DNA from 2 places in the Paraburkholderia sp. JHI869 genome. Region 1 is predicted to be linked to the other one. Evidence: riboswitches for the same ligand, from Rfam matches in the RefSeq annotation. Region 1 holds a riboswitch; the other holds the start of a gene.
The links. Region 1 has a riboswitch for cobalamin ahead of cobW (cobalamin biosynthesis protein CobW). Riboswitches for the same ligand answer to the same signal wherever they lie in the genome.

Region 1 (6,869 bases):
TTGGGAAACGCGTCGCGGAAAAAACCCGATACGCGCAGCGTCACGTCGATGCGCGGGCGGTCCAGCGCCTCGACCGGCATGATCTCGAAGTCGGTCACGCGCTGGCTGCCCGCGGCCCACTTCGGGCGCACGCCGATCAGCGCGAACGCCTGGGCGATGTCGTCGCCGCCGGTGCGCATCGTCGCCGTGCCCCACACCGAAAGCCCCACGGCGCGCGGGTAATCGCCGTGCTCCTGCAGATGACGCTCGATGAGTTGCTGCGCCGACTTCATGCCGAGCGCCCACGCGGCTTGCGTGGGGATGGCGCGCGTATCGACGGAGTAGAAGTTGCGGCCGGTAGGCAGCACATCCGGGCGGCCGCGGGAAGGCGAACCGCTCGGGCCTGGCGGCACGAAACGGCCTTCGAAGCCACGGCGCAACTGGCGCATTTCCTCCGGGCCACAGGCGTCGAGGCGCGGCAGCACGTCGCCGTGCAGGCGTGCGAGCACCTGGGCAGCATGCGGGAGTACTTGCTCTGGCGAATCGCTTCGTTCGCCTGAGCAAATGCCCGCGATCAGCGTTGCCGCGAGCATTTCCAGGCGTTCGCGCGTGTCGCCCGCATGACGCCAAGGCGCATCGCTCACGTTTGTGAGCAGCGACGGGCGCGGGCCACTCCACTGCGCAGCCCAATCCACCGTTGCAGGATCGAGCAGATGGTCGATGCGCAAATCTCGCGCGAGCGCGTCGATGAGACCTGCGTTCGCGCCCTGCCCGTCGCCGCACGCGTAGCGCCCGAGCGCCAGCAGCGTGTCGCGGCGCTGCTGGCCTTGCGGCGATTCGCCAAACGTATGCAGGCCGTCGCGAATCTGCGCTTCTTTCAGCTCGCAGAGGTAAGCGTCGGCGCGCGTGAGCAGTTCGTCTTCGCCAGCCTGATCCTGGGGCGCAGCGACGCTCAACTCCTCATGCAGCCGGTGCTCGATGATGGTCGCGAGTATGGTCTTGCGCAGCAGTTTCGCGCGGCGCGGGTCCACCATCAATGCTTCGTAATACTCATCGACCTGACGTTCGAGATCTTGCAGCGGCCCGTAGTTTTCGGCGCGCGTGAGCGGCGGCATCAGGTGATCGACGATCACGGCCTGGGCGCGCCGTTTGGCCTGACTCCCCTCTCCCGGATCGTTGACGATGAACGGATACAAGTGCGGCAGCGGCCCGAGCGCCATGTCGGGCCAGCAGGTGTCGGCGAGCGCCACGCTCTTGCCCGGCAGCCACTCCAGGTTGCCGTGCTTGCCCACGTGCGCGATGGCGTCGATGCCGAACGTCTCGCGCAACCAGAAGTAAAACGCGAGGTACGCGTGCGGCGGCACGAGTTCGGCGTCGTGATAGTTCGCGTAAGTGTCGTCGCCACGCGAGCGTGAGGGCTGGATGCCCACGAACACCTGGCCGCAGCGCCAGCCCGCGATCATGAAGCGGCCGCGGCGTACCGTGGGGTCGTCTTCCGGCACGCCCCAGCGCGCGATCAGCGCGTTCTGCGCCTCGACGGGCAACTGCGAGAAGCGCGCGCGGTAGTCGTCAAGCGAAAGGCTCTGCCATGCGGGGCGCAGCGCGCGCGTGTCGGGATCGTTCGTCACGCCCTGCGTGAGGATGCGCATGAGCGCGTCGCCGTCTTCGGGCAGATCGGGCACGCGGTAGCCTTCGTCGCGAAGCATGCGCAGGATGCCGACCACCGAGGCCGGCGTATCGAGCCCCACGCCGTTGCCAATGCGCCCTTCACTCATCGGATAGTTCGCGAGCACGAGCGCAAGCTTTTTCTCATCGTTGGGCAGGCTGCGCAATCGGCACCAGCGGCGCGCGAGTTCGGCGACGAACGCCACGCGTTCCAGGTCTGGCTGATAGCGCACGACATCGACCTGCGTTTCTTTGCAGTGGTAGGCGAGGCCCTTGAAGCTGATCGCACGCGTAATCACGCGGCCGTCCACTTCGGGCAGCGCGATATGCATGGCGATGTCGCGCGAATTCAGGCCATGATTGTCCTTCACCCAGTCTTCGCGATTACCGCCGCTCAGGATCACCTGAAGCACGGGCGCGTCACCAGCAAGCGCGAGCGGTTCGGGGGCGTCCAATGACGAAGCCGCAAACGCCGTGGTGTTCAGCACGAGCGAGACATCGTGCTCGGCCGCCAGTTGATCGAGCACGTCGCGGCTCAAGGTGTCCTTGAGCGAGGTGATCGCCAGCGGCAGCGGGTTCATGCCGCGCTCCAGCAGCGCGGTGATGAGGGCATCGAAGGCGGCCGTGTTCGCGGCCTGCAAATGCGCCTTGTAAAACAGCAGCGCGACAACCGGCGCGCCCGGTTGCCAGCGCGCGCGCCATTCGTCGATGGTCGCGACGTCGCGCTGCGGGCAATAAAGCGCGGCAGCGGGCAGCACGACGGGCGGCGCAGGCTCGCTGCCCCAATCGAATGCACGCCACGCGAGCGCGCGCAGGAACGATTCGGCGTTGGCCGCGCCGCCTTCGCGCAGATAGCGCCACAACAGGCGGCAAAATTCCGGCTCGGCGCGACTCTTCGCGATGAGGTTGGGATCTTCCTGCAAGTCGCCGGAAAACATCGCGAGCAGTTGGCCACGGCGCTCCGCGAGCGACACGACCTGCTCGATACCGTAAGGCCAGTACGTCTCGCCGCCCAGATGATCGACCACCACCACGCGCGCATGCTGCAAGACGTCTTCGACGTAGAAGTCCACCGATGCGGGCTGGCGCAGATACGTGACGTTTGCGAGCCGCACGCTCGGAAAACCTGCGGGCAGGCGCGGCACGACGCTCGCCAGCAACGCGAGCGTGGTGTCCGCAGAACTCAGCACGACAATCTCGGCGGGCTGCTGGTCGATACGGATGACGCCCTGCGTGTCGTCGACGAAACCGCCCGGCGTGGTGCGCAGCAAATGCATGGTACGGCCTCGTCTAGCTCAGCGCGTTCACTTCGCGATCGCGGTCTGCACGCTCGCCAACGCAGCAGAGAATGCCGCTTGCAGCGTCGTGCCATCGAGATCTTCGCCAATCAGCACGAAGCGGCTCGCGAGCGGCTGCGCCGCGCTTTCCTGCGCATTCCAGCGGCGGTCGAAATAGCTGTCGAAGCGACGGCCCACGCCTTGAATCACGAGGCGCATCGGCGCGCCCGGCAGCGCGGCGAAGCCCTTCACGCGATAGATCGTGTGCGCATCGACGAGTTGTTGCAGCGCCTCGATCACGCTCTCGCGCGAAGCCGCGGCACCCGACACCACGACCGAGTCGAACTCGTCATGGTGATGATCGGGATCGTCGGCGGAACCGTGATGGTCGTGGCGCAGATGGATGCTCTCCTCGGAGGCCGCTTCGAGCCCGAGCAGCGTATGCAGGTCGAGCTTGCCGTGCTGCGCGCGCACGATCTTCACCTGCGGCGGCAGCTCTTCGCGCAGATCGGCGATGAGCGCGTCCTGGCCCGCTTCGTCCAGCAGATCGGTCTTGTTGAGGATGACGAGATCGGCGGCCGAAAGCTGGTCTTCGAACAGCTCGTGCAGCGGCGATTCGTGGTCGAGATTCGGGTCGGCGCGGCGCTGCGCGTCCACGGCTTGCGGATTTTCGGCGAACTGGCCGCTCGCGGCCGCGGGACCGTCCACCACGGTCACGACTGCATCGACGGTGAACGCATTGCGGATCGACGGCCAGTTGAACGCCTGCACGAGCGGCTTGGGCAGCGCGAGGCCCGAGGTTTCGATCAGCACGTGATCGATCTCGCCGCGGCGTTCGAGCAGTTTCTCCATCACCGGGAAGAACTCTTCCTGCACGGTGCAGCACAGGCACCCGTTCGCGAGTTCGTAGAGCTGGCCTTGCGTTTCGTTGCCGTTCTCGTCGCAGCCAATGCCGCAGCCACGCAGAATTTCGCCGTCGATACCGAGTTCGCCGAATTCGTTGACGATGACCGCCACGCGCAGGCCGCCCGCGTGCTGAAGAATGTGACGCAGCAGCGTGGTTTTGCCGCTGCCGAGAAAGCCCGTCACGATCGTGACCGGAATCTTGCGCATTTGCATGAAGTGCTCCTTCGGCGCCAGGCCGTATAGAGGGGCATGGTGCGTCGCGTTGGCCGTTCGTACGGGTGTTGCATTGCGAGTACGCGCGTAGCCATGCAGACGCTGCCACGCGTAACGATTCAACAAAACCTGCAGGGGACGAACGACCAGAAACGCACCCGGGCCTCGCCCGGCTGACGCATGAATATCACGGACCCGGCACCGCATCCCCGCAGCGCGAATCCCACGTATCTGGCCGGTATCCGGACTGACGAAACACCGCTTCGCCTTCCCGCGCGAGCGGCCTTGCGGCCGGCTCGCACAGTGGCGTGGACTGCGTGAAGCATGGAAGCGGTTTGCGGCATTCGTGCGAACGCCGCGCTCGTTGTACCGTTGCGGGTGCAGTTCAGGTTGGCCATGCCCGAGGCGGGATGGCTCCCTGATTCCCGTTTAACTGCGCACGCAGTATGAATCGCGCGCGCGAGCACCAGAGTGCGTGCGAGTGTAGGCGCGGGGCGCCTGCGCGTCAAGGAAGGCGTGGGAAGCCGCAAAAGCGTGTGCTATCGTAGCGCGCATCCGGCACGGGCCGGCTTTTGCCTCCCCGGCCACGCCTTCGATCGACGCTCTCGCCGTGAATCCTGCTGAAAAGCGCGCCTCGCACGCCGCCTCATTCGAAGCCACGCTGGAGCCCGCACAGCGCGTGACTGCGCTCGTGCTCGGCATTGGCTGCCGGCGCGGCGTGACGCTCGCGCAGGTCGAGGCGGCGGTGCGCGCCGCGCTCGGCGCGTGGCCGCTTGAAAGCGTAACGGCGGTGGCAACGCTCGACGCCAAAGCCAGTGAACCCGCGTTGCAAGCGTTTTGCGCGGCACATGCGCTGCCCTTGCGTACGTTCACGCGAGAGCAATTGGCCACGACGCCAACGCTTGCCCCGCCTTCCTTAGCCGCGCAAGCGCGTTTCGGCGTGGATGGCGTGTGCGAGCCCTGCGCGCGTCTTGCGGCTAGCGGCGGGCCGCTCGTGCGCGGCAAGCTGGCGCTCGAAGGCGTAACAGTGGCGATCGCGAGCATGCTGCTAAAAGACGAAAACGCGGACGCGCAAGCCCCGCAACCAACCCACTCACGACGATGAAAACCGATCCCGAATCGCACCAACGCATGACGCAACGCCGCCGCGAAGGCCACGAGAAAAAGCAGGCCGCCGCGACGCACGAAAAGGGCCTGTTGATCGTCAACACCGGCAACGGCAAAGGCAAGAGCACAGCCGCGTTCGGCATGGCCGTGCGCATGCTCGGCCACGGCATGAAGCTCGGTGTCGTGCAGTTCATCAAGGGCGCGCTGCACACGGCCGAACGCGATTTCCTCGGCAGCGTCGCGCACTGCGATTTCGTGACGATGGGCGACGGCTACACCTGGAACACGCAGAATCGTGACGGCGACATCGCCACCGCGCGCAAGGGCTGGGACGAGGCCAAGCGCATGATCGAGAGCGGCGAGTACGCGATGGTGATCCTCGACGAACTCAACACGGTACTCAAATACGAGTACCTGCCGCTTGAAGAAGTGCTCGGCGTGATCGCGTCGCGCGCGCCGCACGTGCACGTGGTCGTGACGGGCCGCCATGCGCCCGACGCGCTGATCGAAGCCGCCGACCTCGTCACGGAAATGCGCCTTGTGAAGCATCCGTATCGCGAGCAAGGCGTAAAGGCGCAAAAGGGCGTGGAGTTTTGAGCGCATGAGCGCAACGCTCGCCTGCCCCGCGCTCTTCATCAGCGCACCCGCTTCGGGCCAGGGCAAGACCACGCTCACGGCGGGTCTCGCGCGCCTGCATCGGCGCGCGGGGCGTCGCGTGCGCGTGTTCAAAACCGGGCCGGATTTTCTCGACCCCATGATCCTCGCGCGCGCGAGTGGCGCGCCCGTGCTCTCGCTCGACCTGTGGATGGTGGGCGAGCAAGCGTGCCGCGCCCTCCTCGCGCAGGCCGCGCGCGAAGCCGACCTGATCCTCATCGAAGGCGTGATGGGCCTGTTCGACGGCACGCCGAGCAGCGCCGATCTCGCGACCACGTTCGGCGTGCCGGTGGCCGCCGTCGTGAGCGCGAAGTCGATGGCGCAGACCTTCGGCGCGATCGCGTTCGGTCTCGCGCGTTTTCGGCCGGATGTGCCGTTTCATGGCGTGCTGGCGAACCGCGTCGGCTCGGCGCGCCACGCGCAGATGCTGCAGGAGGCATTGCCCGCCGACGTGCGCTGGCTCGGGCACGTAGCGAGCGAAGCGACGATGGCGTTGCCTGACCGCCATCTCGGACTGCATCAGGCTGCGGAGATCGACGACCTCGACGCGCGCATAGAACGCGCCGCCGACGCGCTCGCGCAGACTGCACTCGCGGAATTGCCGCCTCCCGTGGCGTTCGCCGATCCTTCGCATGACGAATCAATTCCACGCCTGCTCGAAGGCCGTCATATCGCCATTGCGCGCGACGCCGCGTTCTCGTTTCTCTATCCCGCGAACATTGCGTTGCTCGAAGCGCTGGGCGCAAGCGTGAGCTATTTCTCTCCGCTCTCGAACGAGCCCGCGCCCGCCAGCGCCGATGCGATCTTTCTGCCCGGCGGCTATCCCGAGCTTCATGCTGCGGCGCTCGCGCGCAATACGCAGAGCGCAAATTCGTTGCGCGTACATGTATCCGCAGGCAGACCGCTCGTCGCCGAATGCGGCGGCATGCTTTATCTGCTCGACGCGCTGACCGACGTAGAAGGCGCGCGCACGCCGATGCTCGGCCTGCTGCCAGGCGAGGCGGTCATGCAAAAGCGCTTCGCGGCGCTCGGCATGCAGCAACTCGACGGCGCGCATGGCGCGCTGCG
Region 2 (6,869 bases), on a different contig from region 1:
GTTACGCCACGCTCGCGACCAATGCGGGCGTGCGCGTGGTGGCGCGCTTTCTCGATCTCTGGCAGCCCCTTACGCTGCTCGTGGACGCAGGCGTTTCTGCGCCCGCCACCGGCACGTTCCCCGCAGTCGTGCAATCGACGTGGACGGGCGTGCCCACCGACGGCACGCCCAACGGTACGATCCTGAACAGCACCGTGCTGAACACGAACATCCAGTACGTTGTGACCGCAACGACCCAGCGCACCCAGACGCAAGCCGACGCGGCTTACTACGACGACCGCCGCGGCAAGGGCTACAGCGTGACAGACGGCATGGGCCCGCTCACCGCCGCATGGCGCTCGGCCGCGCAGCAAACCACGAGCATCACGTCGATTCCCGCGGACGCCACCACGACGCTCTACAACGACTCGGGCAACAACACTGGCGTGGGCAGCACGACCAACGCGTCCTTCGGCAAGGTAGTCGACCTGCTCAACACGATGGGCAACAACGCCTCCACCGAACCCGCCAAGCGCTTCTACAAATACGCGCGGCCGTTCCGCTGGAGCACGAGCGTCGTGGTCGATCCCACGCTCGTGCCGGCTATCAGCACGACGCCTTCCACGGACGGCGGCTTCATCAGCGGCCACGAAGCCGAAGCCATGCGCGACGCGATGACGATGGCCTGGCTCGTGCCCGAGCGTTACCAGGAAATGGCGAGCCGCGGCCTCGAACTCGGCGAAAACCGCATTCTCGCGGGCATGCATTCGCCGCTCGACGTGATCGGCGGCCGCATGTTCGCGCTGGCCGCCACGGCCGCGAATCTCTACGATCCCGCGAACGCCACGCTCAAGAGCACGGCCTACGCGCAAGCGCACAGCGCACTCGAACAGGCCACCGGCACGAGCGCCACGACCTTCCCGGCCTTTGCGCATTCGGGCACGGCCGCAACCGACCGCTTTGCCGACTATGCGACCAACAAGTCGGAATTCGCGCGCCGCATGACGTTCGGCTTCAGCCAGATCGAATCGACTGAAGCGCCGCCCGTCGTGCCCAAGGGCGCCGAGGTGCTGCTCGAAACGCGCTTCCCGTACCTGAGCGCAGATCAGCGTCGCGTCGTGCTGAAGACGACCGAAATCGTCTCGGGCTATCCGGTCATGGACGATGCCGAAGGCTGGGGCCGCCTGAACATGTTTGGCGCTGCGGATGGTTATGGCGCTTTCAACGGCAACGTGATCGTGGCAATGGACGCGACCCAGGGCGGCTTCAACGCCGCGGACACCTGGCGCAACGACATTGCTGGCTCGGGCAAGCTCACGCTGCAAGGCAGCGGCACGCTCACGCTCGCGGGCAACAATAGCTACGCGGGCGGCTCGCAGGTGAGCGGCGGCGTGCTCGCCGCAGCGTCGGCCACGGCCTTCGGCAACGGCGACGTGTACGTTGGATCCGGCGGCGGCGTGAGCGTCGCGACGAGCGCACCGCTGACGGTGGCGGGCAAGTACACACAGCTCGACGGCACGACGCTCGAACTCGACATCGACGGCAACGGCGGCGGACGCGTGCGCGTGGGCGGGCAGATCACCGTGGCGGGCGGCACGCTGCACGTGAGGTTCGTGAACGGCTACGCGCCGAAAGCGGGCGATACGATCGACGTGATCGACGGCAGTGGCACATCGGTAAAATTCGCCACGGTCACCGTGGATGGCTTCAAGGCCACGCCCGTCTATTCTTCGAGCGGCGTTGCGGTGAAGCTCTCGGCTTCGTGAGGTAGCCGCGCAGCAAGGGACGGGCGTAACGCATCAGCAGCGACTTCAGAAACGATGCCGCACGCCCGCCGCCACGAGCACCTGATTACGGCCGCCCGATGGGTCGCAAGTGTTGATCATCGCAAACGCACCGGATGAAGCGCGCTGATAGATCGCCTCCGTATAAATGTCCGTGCGCTTCGACAGTTGATAATCGGCCTGCAGCGCGCCCTGATGCCAATGCGCTGAGGTCGCGCCGGTGTAGGCATACATGCCCGCCAGCGAGAACGCGGGCGTCACCTGCCAAAGCGCATTCGCTTCGTAGTTGCTGAACGCGATCGATGGCAACGGCGCGCCGCCTTCGGCCTCGCTCACGCCGGTATGGATCGAGCGTGACCAGGCCGCGCCGAGCGTCACATCGCCGAGAACGTAGCTCATGCCCGCGCCGATGGTGTCTTCGCGCTGCACCGCAACCTCGGTCGGCACGAGGCCCGCGCCCGGCAGCACCGACGTATCGTATGCGCCCACGGAAGAGGCGCCGCGCCCGTCGATGTGCATCCACGCCACGCCGGCGCTGAACCCGCCGCCGTCGTAATGAGCACCGAATCCGTAGGCACGGTTCTGCGCGAAACGCCCTGCGGCGTTCGAAAACGCATACATTGCGCCGGCGCTAAAGCCGCCATATGTTGCGCTTGCAACCTTTACGGCGTTCGAGGCGAGCCATGAATTGTTGGCGTTGTCGTTGTCGAACGGATGCGCGAATGCCGTCCCGCCCGCGCCGCCTGTTAGCGTGAACGGGGCGAAGTAGTCGTGCATCGTATCGTACTGACGGCCGAGCGTGATCGTGCCAAACCGTTCGGATTGCAAACCGACATAGAACGGATGGTCGTCGAACGCCTCACCGGATGTGACAGAGAAGCCGCGCTCGAGGCGAAAGATCGCGGCATTGCCGCCGCCGAGATCCTCGGTGCCTTGCAGGCCCCAGAAACTGCCATCGATAAGGCCCGATCCCGCGCGATACTGGGTGCGGCCGCCAACGTTGCTGACATAGTCGACGCTCGCGTCCATTTCGCCGTACAACGTGACCTGCTGCGCCGATGCGCCAGTGCCAGTGAATGCCAAAGCCGCCCCACCGAGAACGGCCAGAATGTTCTTGTTCATCAGTCTTCTTGTTTGTGTATGGGGAGAATGCATGGACTGAGTCGCGCACCTACGCGCAAAAAACAGCCGAAAGGATAACGTAAGTTGCAGGGAAGGCCAAACCGGGTGTTTTTGCCACACCAGCCAGTCAAAGGTTGACGCGCCGAATGCGCGGCCATTACCCTTGCGCGCTGATGGTTCCCGGCGACGGGATCAAAAGGGAACGCAGTGCGAGACTGCGGCTGCCCCCGCAACTGTAAGCGGCGAGTCCATGCCAGAGAGGGCCACTGGGAAACCGGGAAGGCCGGCAGCGGATGTCGACCCGCGAGCCAGGAGACCTGCCATCAGCCGAGTCCAGCAGCCGCAGCGGGCGGGGATCCCCGATGCGCAAGCACCGCCCATGCGGCGGTCGCCGTTGCAAGGACAGCCCTATACAGGAGCTGTTTCCAGCCACCACAACATGAAGTTTCGCCAATTCGTTTTGACTTCCGCCGCGCTCGCCTGTGCGTGGCAAACCGCGTACGCCGCCAACGCATCGCCCACCGAGGCGCAGCAGCAAACCAGCGACGACACCACGTTGCCCAATATCCTCGTCGTGGGCGACACGCAGCATCTGCCGCAATCGTTCGACCAGCGCTACGCGAGCACCCAGGTGCTCACGCGCGAGGATCTCGAGCGCGTCTCCCCCGCCGACCCCAGTATCGCGCAGGCGCTCGCCACGCTGCCGGGCGTCACCGTCTCGCAGACCGGCGGCCCGGGCTCGTACACGGGGGTGAGCATCCGCGGATCGTCGGCTGACCAGGTGGCCGTGTTCATCGACGGCATACGCGTGGGCTCCGTCACCACCGGCACGCCTGAATGGGCCGACCTCGCGACCGCCTCGTTCGACCGCGTCGAGGTGATCTCGGGCCCTGCCGCCGCCTCGTTCGGCGCGGACGCCGTGGGCGGCGTCGTGCAGCTCTTCACGCGCCATGCGTCGAACCAGCCGAACCAGACCACGGTGTCGTTCGGCGGCGGCTCGAACAAGACCTTCGACACGCAGGTGCGCACCTCGGGCACGATCGGCTCGACCGGACCGCTTTCCGCATTGAGCGGCCTCACCTATTCGCTGGGCCTGCACGACTACAACACGGCGGGCATCGACGCAACGCAGCCCTGGGCTTACGGCCACGAAGACGGCCGCAACCCGTACCATGCGCAGAACCTGGACGCGCGCCTTGGCTACGCGCACGACAACTGGTCGATCTCGACCTTCGCGCTCTACCACCGCTCCGATCTCTCGTACGACAACGCAGGAGGCAACGACCGCCAGCGCGACAACCAGCTAACGACCGGCCTTGCGTTCCACCTCGACATCACGCCGACCACGCAGTTCGACCAGTCCGTGGGCTACGCAACAGATCGTCAGTTCCTCTATTCGAACGACCCGACGATCCCGACCGATGAGATCGACTCGACGCGCTTTTCCACTTCCACGTCGATCACGCATCAGGAAACGGGCCACACGCTCTTTGGCATGCCGCTCGAAGGCGAAACCAAGCTCGCCTACGACTACACGCGCGAGCTGGCGTTCCTGCCTGTGGATGTGCCGAGCGGCCTGCCCGCGCGCAACGATTCCGCGGTCTCGATGCATCAGTCGACCACGCTCGGACCGCTCACGCTGTTCCTGGCGGGGCGGCACGAGATCGTGCAGGGGCAATCAGTGAATACGGGCAATGTCGCGCTCTCGTGGGCGATCACGCCGGTCTACACGGCGCGCGTTTCGTATGGCAATGCGTTCCGCCTGCCCACGTTCAACGACCTTTACTATCCGAGCTATTCGAACCCCGACCTGCTGCCCGAGCGCAGCGACTCGGTCGAAGCCGCGCTCGATGCGACCACGTCGATCGGCACGTTCACGGCGGCGGTGTACGACACGCGCGTGCACGACCTCATCACCTACAACTCGCAGACCTTCCTGCCTGTGAACGTGGGCCGCGCGCACATTCAAGGGCTCGACCTCACATACAAAGGCACGCTCGGCAAGTACACGCCGGTGAGCCTCACCGTGGGGATTCTGAATCCGCAGGACGTGACCGACCAGACCTGGCTCAATCGCCGCCCGCGCCAGACGGTGAGCCTGAGCGTGGATCACACGTGGGACGAGTTCCAGCTCCACGCGCTGAGCACCGGCGTCTCGCTGCTGTACAACGGCTCGACGTTCGACGACCAGCTCAACACGATCTACCTGCCTTCGTGGACGACGGTGAGCCTGCGCGCGTCGTACAAAGTCAATGCGCATCTCGCGCTTTCGGCCACGCTTGCGAACGTGTTCAACCGGCAGTACGTGAGCGCCTACGGGTACAACACGCTCGGGCGCACGGCGTTTGGCAAAGTTACCTATACGTTCTGACGCCCTGCGCGCCTAGCCTTCGCGTTTCGGTCGCCGCACCGCGCGAATCTTCCCGGTGTTGCCGCCGCCGCAGAAGAACTGCTCGCCGCCATCGGACTCCAGCCCAGAAACGGCGGTTCCGGGCGGCATATCGAGCTGTTCCAGCACTTCGCCCGTACCCGGATCGATGCGCCGCAAATCGCTCTCATCGCCTTCCCAGGTGCCGTGCCACAGCTCGCCGTCCACCCACGTCACGCCGGTGACGAAGCGGCTCGATTCGAGCGTGCGCAAGATCGCGCCCGTCTGCGGATCGACCTGATGGATCTTGCGCTCGCGATACACCCCGACCCAGAGCGTGCCGTCCGCCCACGCAAGGCCCGAGTCGCTGCCACCACCGGGCGCGGGAATCGTGGCGAGCACGCGGCCCGTTTCGGGGTCGATCTTGTGGATGCGGTCCTCGGCGATCTGAAACAGATGCCTGCCGTCGAAGGCCGTGCCCGCGTGCGCCGCGATGTCGATCGAGCGCTGCGTCTGGCCGCTCACAGGATCGAGCGACGCAATGCGCTCGCCCACGGCGAACCACACGTGCTTGCCATCGTACGAGACCCCGCCCACCTTCTCGATGCCGGGAAAAGGGCCGTACTCGCGGACGACTTCGGCGGTCGATCGTTTCATGACTTCCTCCTTGAATGAAGGGACAGGCGTTCATCCTAATCGCCCGGCAGCGGCGCGGGGAGTAACAAGGTCGTCGCGAATCCGGGAACGGGCGGCGTGGTCCAGCGGCGCGCGCGGCCGTAGCCGAACGACTGCACCTTGTCCGCCGCCGCAAGCGAATCGAGCGCGCGCTGCACGGTGCGCTGGCTCGCGCCAAGCGCAAGCGCCAGCGCCGAACTCGACCACGATTCGCCGTCGGCGAGAAAAGCCAGCACGGCTGCGTGCTTCTCTTCCACCGGACGCGCCAGCACCACCACTTCGCTCGCGTGGCGCGGCGCGAGTGCGAAGCCCTGCTGGGTCGCACCGATATCGGCTACGTCGCGCATCAGCGTACGCAGGCGGCCAATTTCCACGCGCAGGCGCGCGCGGTGCGTTTCGTCGGCGTGCTTCGTGCGAAAGGCGCGCTCGATGAGCGCGTCGCGCGCAACGTCGGCGGGCCACGCCTCGGCGAGCGCGCGGGCGAGCACGAACAGCACGGGCCGTCGCGCAAGCTCGATGACCGTCGCCCCCTCGCGCGCGACGTAGCGGCACGCGTCCACGACGAGCGCCTTCGAGGCGAGCAGCGCCTCGACATCCTCCAGCAGCAGCACCCGCTCTTCGCCCCGCGCGATGAGGCGCGCAGCCGGCGAGGTCAACAACCGCGCAGCGCTCTCGATCTCGGCGCTCAGCGCCGCGATGCCGGCCTCGCGCGCGGCGCGTGCGGCCTCGGAGAGCGCCCGGCGTGCCGCCTGCGATTGAATGCGCCGCATGGCAATGCCAGCAGCGATCAGTTCGTGCGCTGCACGCAACGCGGGCGGGAGCGGCGCCGGGTTGACTTCCGCGAGCATGGCCCCAGCCTCGTCGAGCCGGCCGATGAGCAGCAAACGGCGAATTTCCAGGTAGCGCGCATGCGCGGCGTTGAGGCGGTCGCCATGAGATTC

Region 2: it holds a riboswitch for cobalamin, as region 1 does, so the genes downstream of both, VSR72_RS00720 (TonB-dependent receptor) here and cobW (cobalamin biosynthesis protein CobW) in region 1, are expected to answer to the same signal.

Annotation. Positions count from the first base shown of each region.
Region 1 is NZ_JAYMSC010000010.1:110,793-117,661, reverse strand. Features, by position in the region: gene cobN (cobaltochelatase subunit CobN) at 1-2,921, opposite strand, end outside; gene cobW (cobalamin biosynthesis protein CobW) at 2,949-4,040, opposite strand; cobalamin riboswitch at 4,256-4,526, opposite strand; gene VSR72_RS18635 (cobalamin biosynthesis protein) at 4,651-5,145, shown strand; gene cobO (cob(I)yrinic acid a,c-diamide adenosyltransferase) at 5,142-5,744, shown strand; gene VSR72_RS18625 (cobyrinate a,c-diamide synthase) at 5,749-6,869, shown strand, end outside.
Region 2 is NZ_JAYMSC010000001.1:145,954-152,822, reverse strand. Features, by position in the region: gene VSR72_RS00730 (phosphatase PAP2 family protein) at 1-1,745, shown strand, start outside; gene VSR72_RS00725 (porin) at 1,791-2,885, opposite strand; cobalamin riboswitch at 3,043-3,225, shown strand; gene VSR72_RS00720 (TonB-dependent receptor) at 3,325-5,256, shown strand; gene VSR72_RS00715 (glutamine cyclotransferase) at 5,269-5,910, opposite strand; gene VSR72_RS00710 (helix-turn-helix domain-containing protein) at 5,946-6,869, opposite strand, start outside.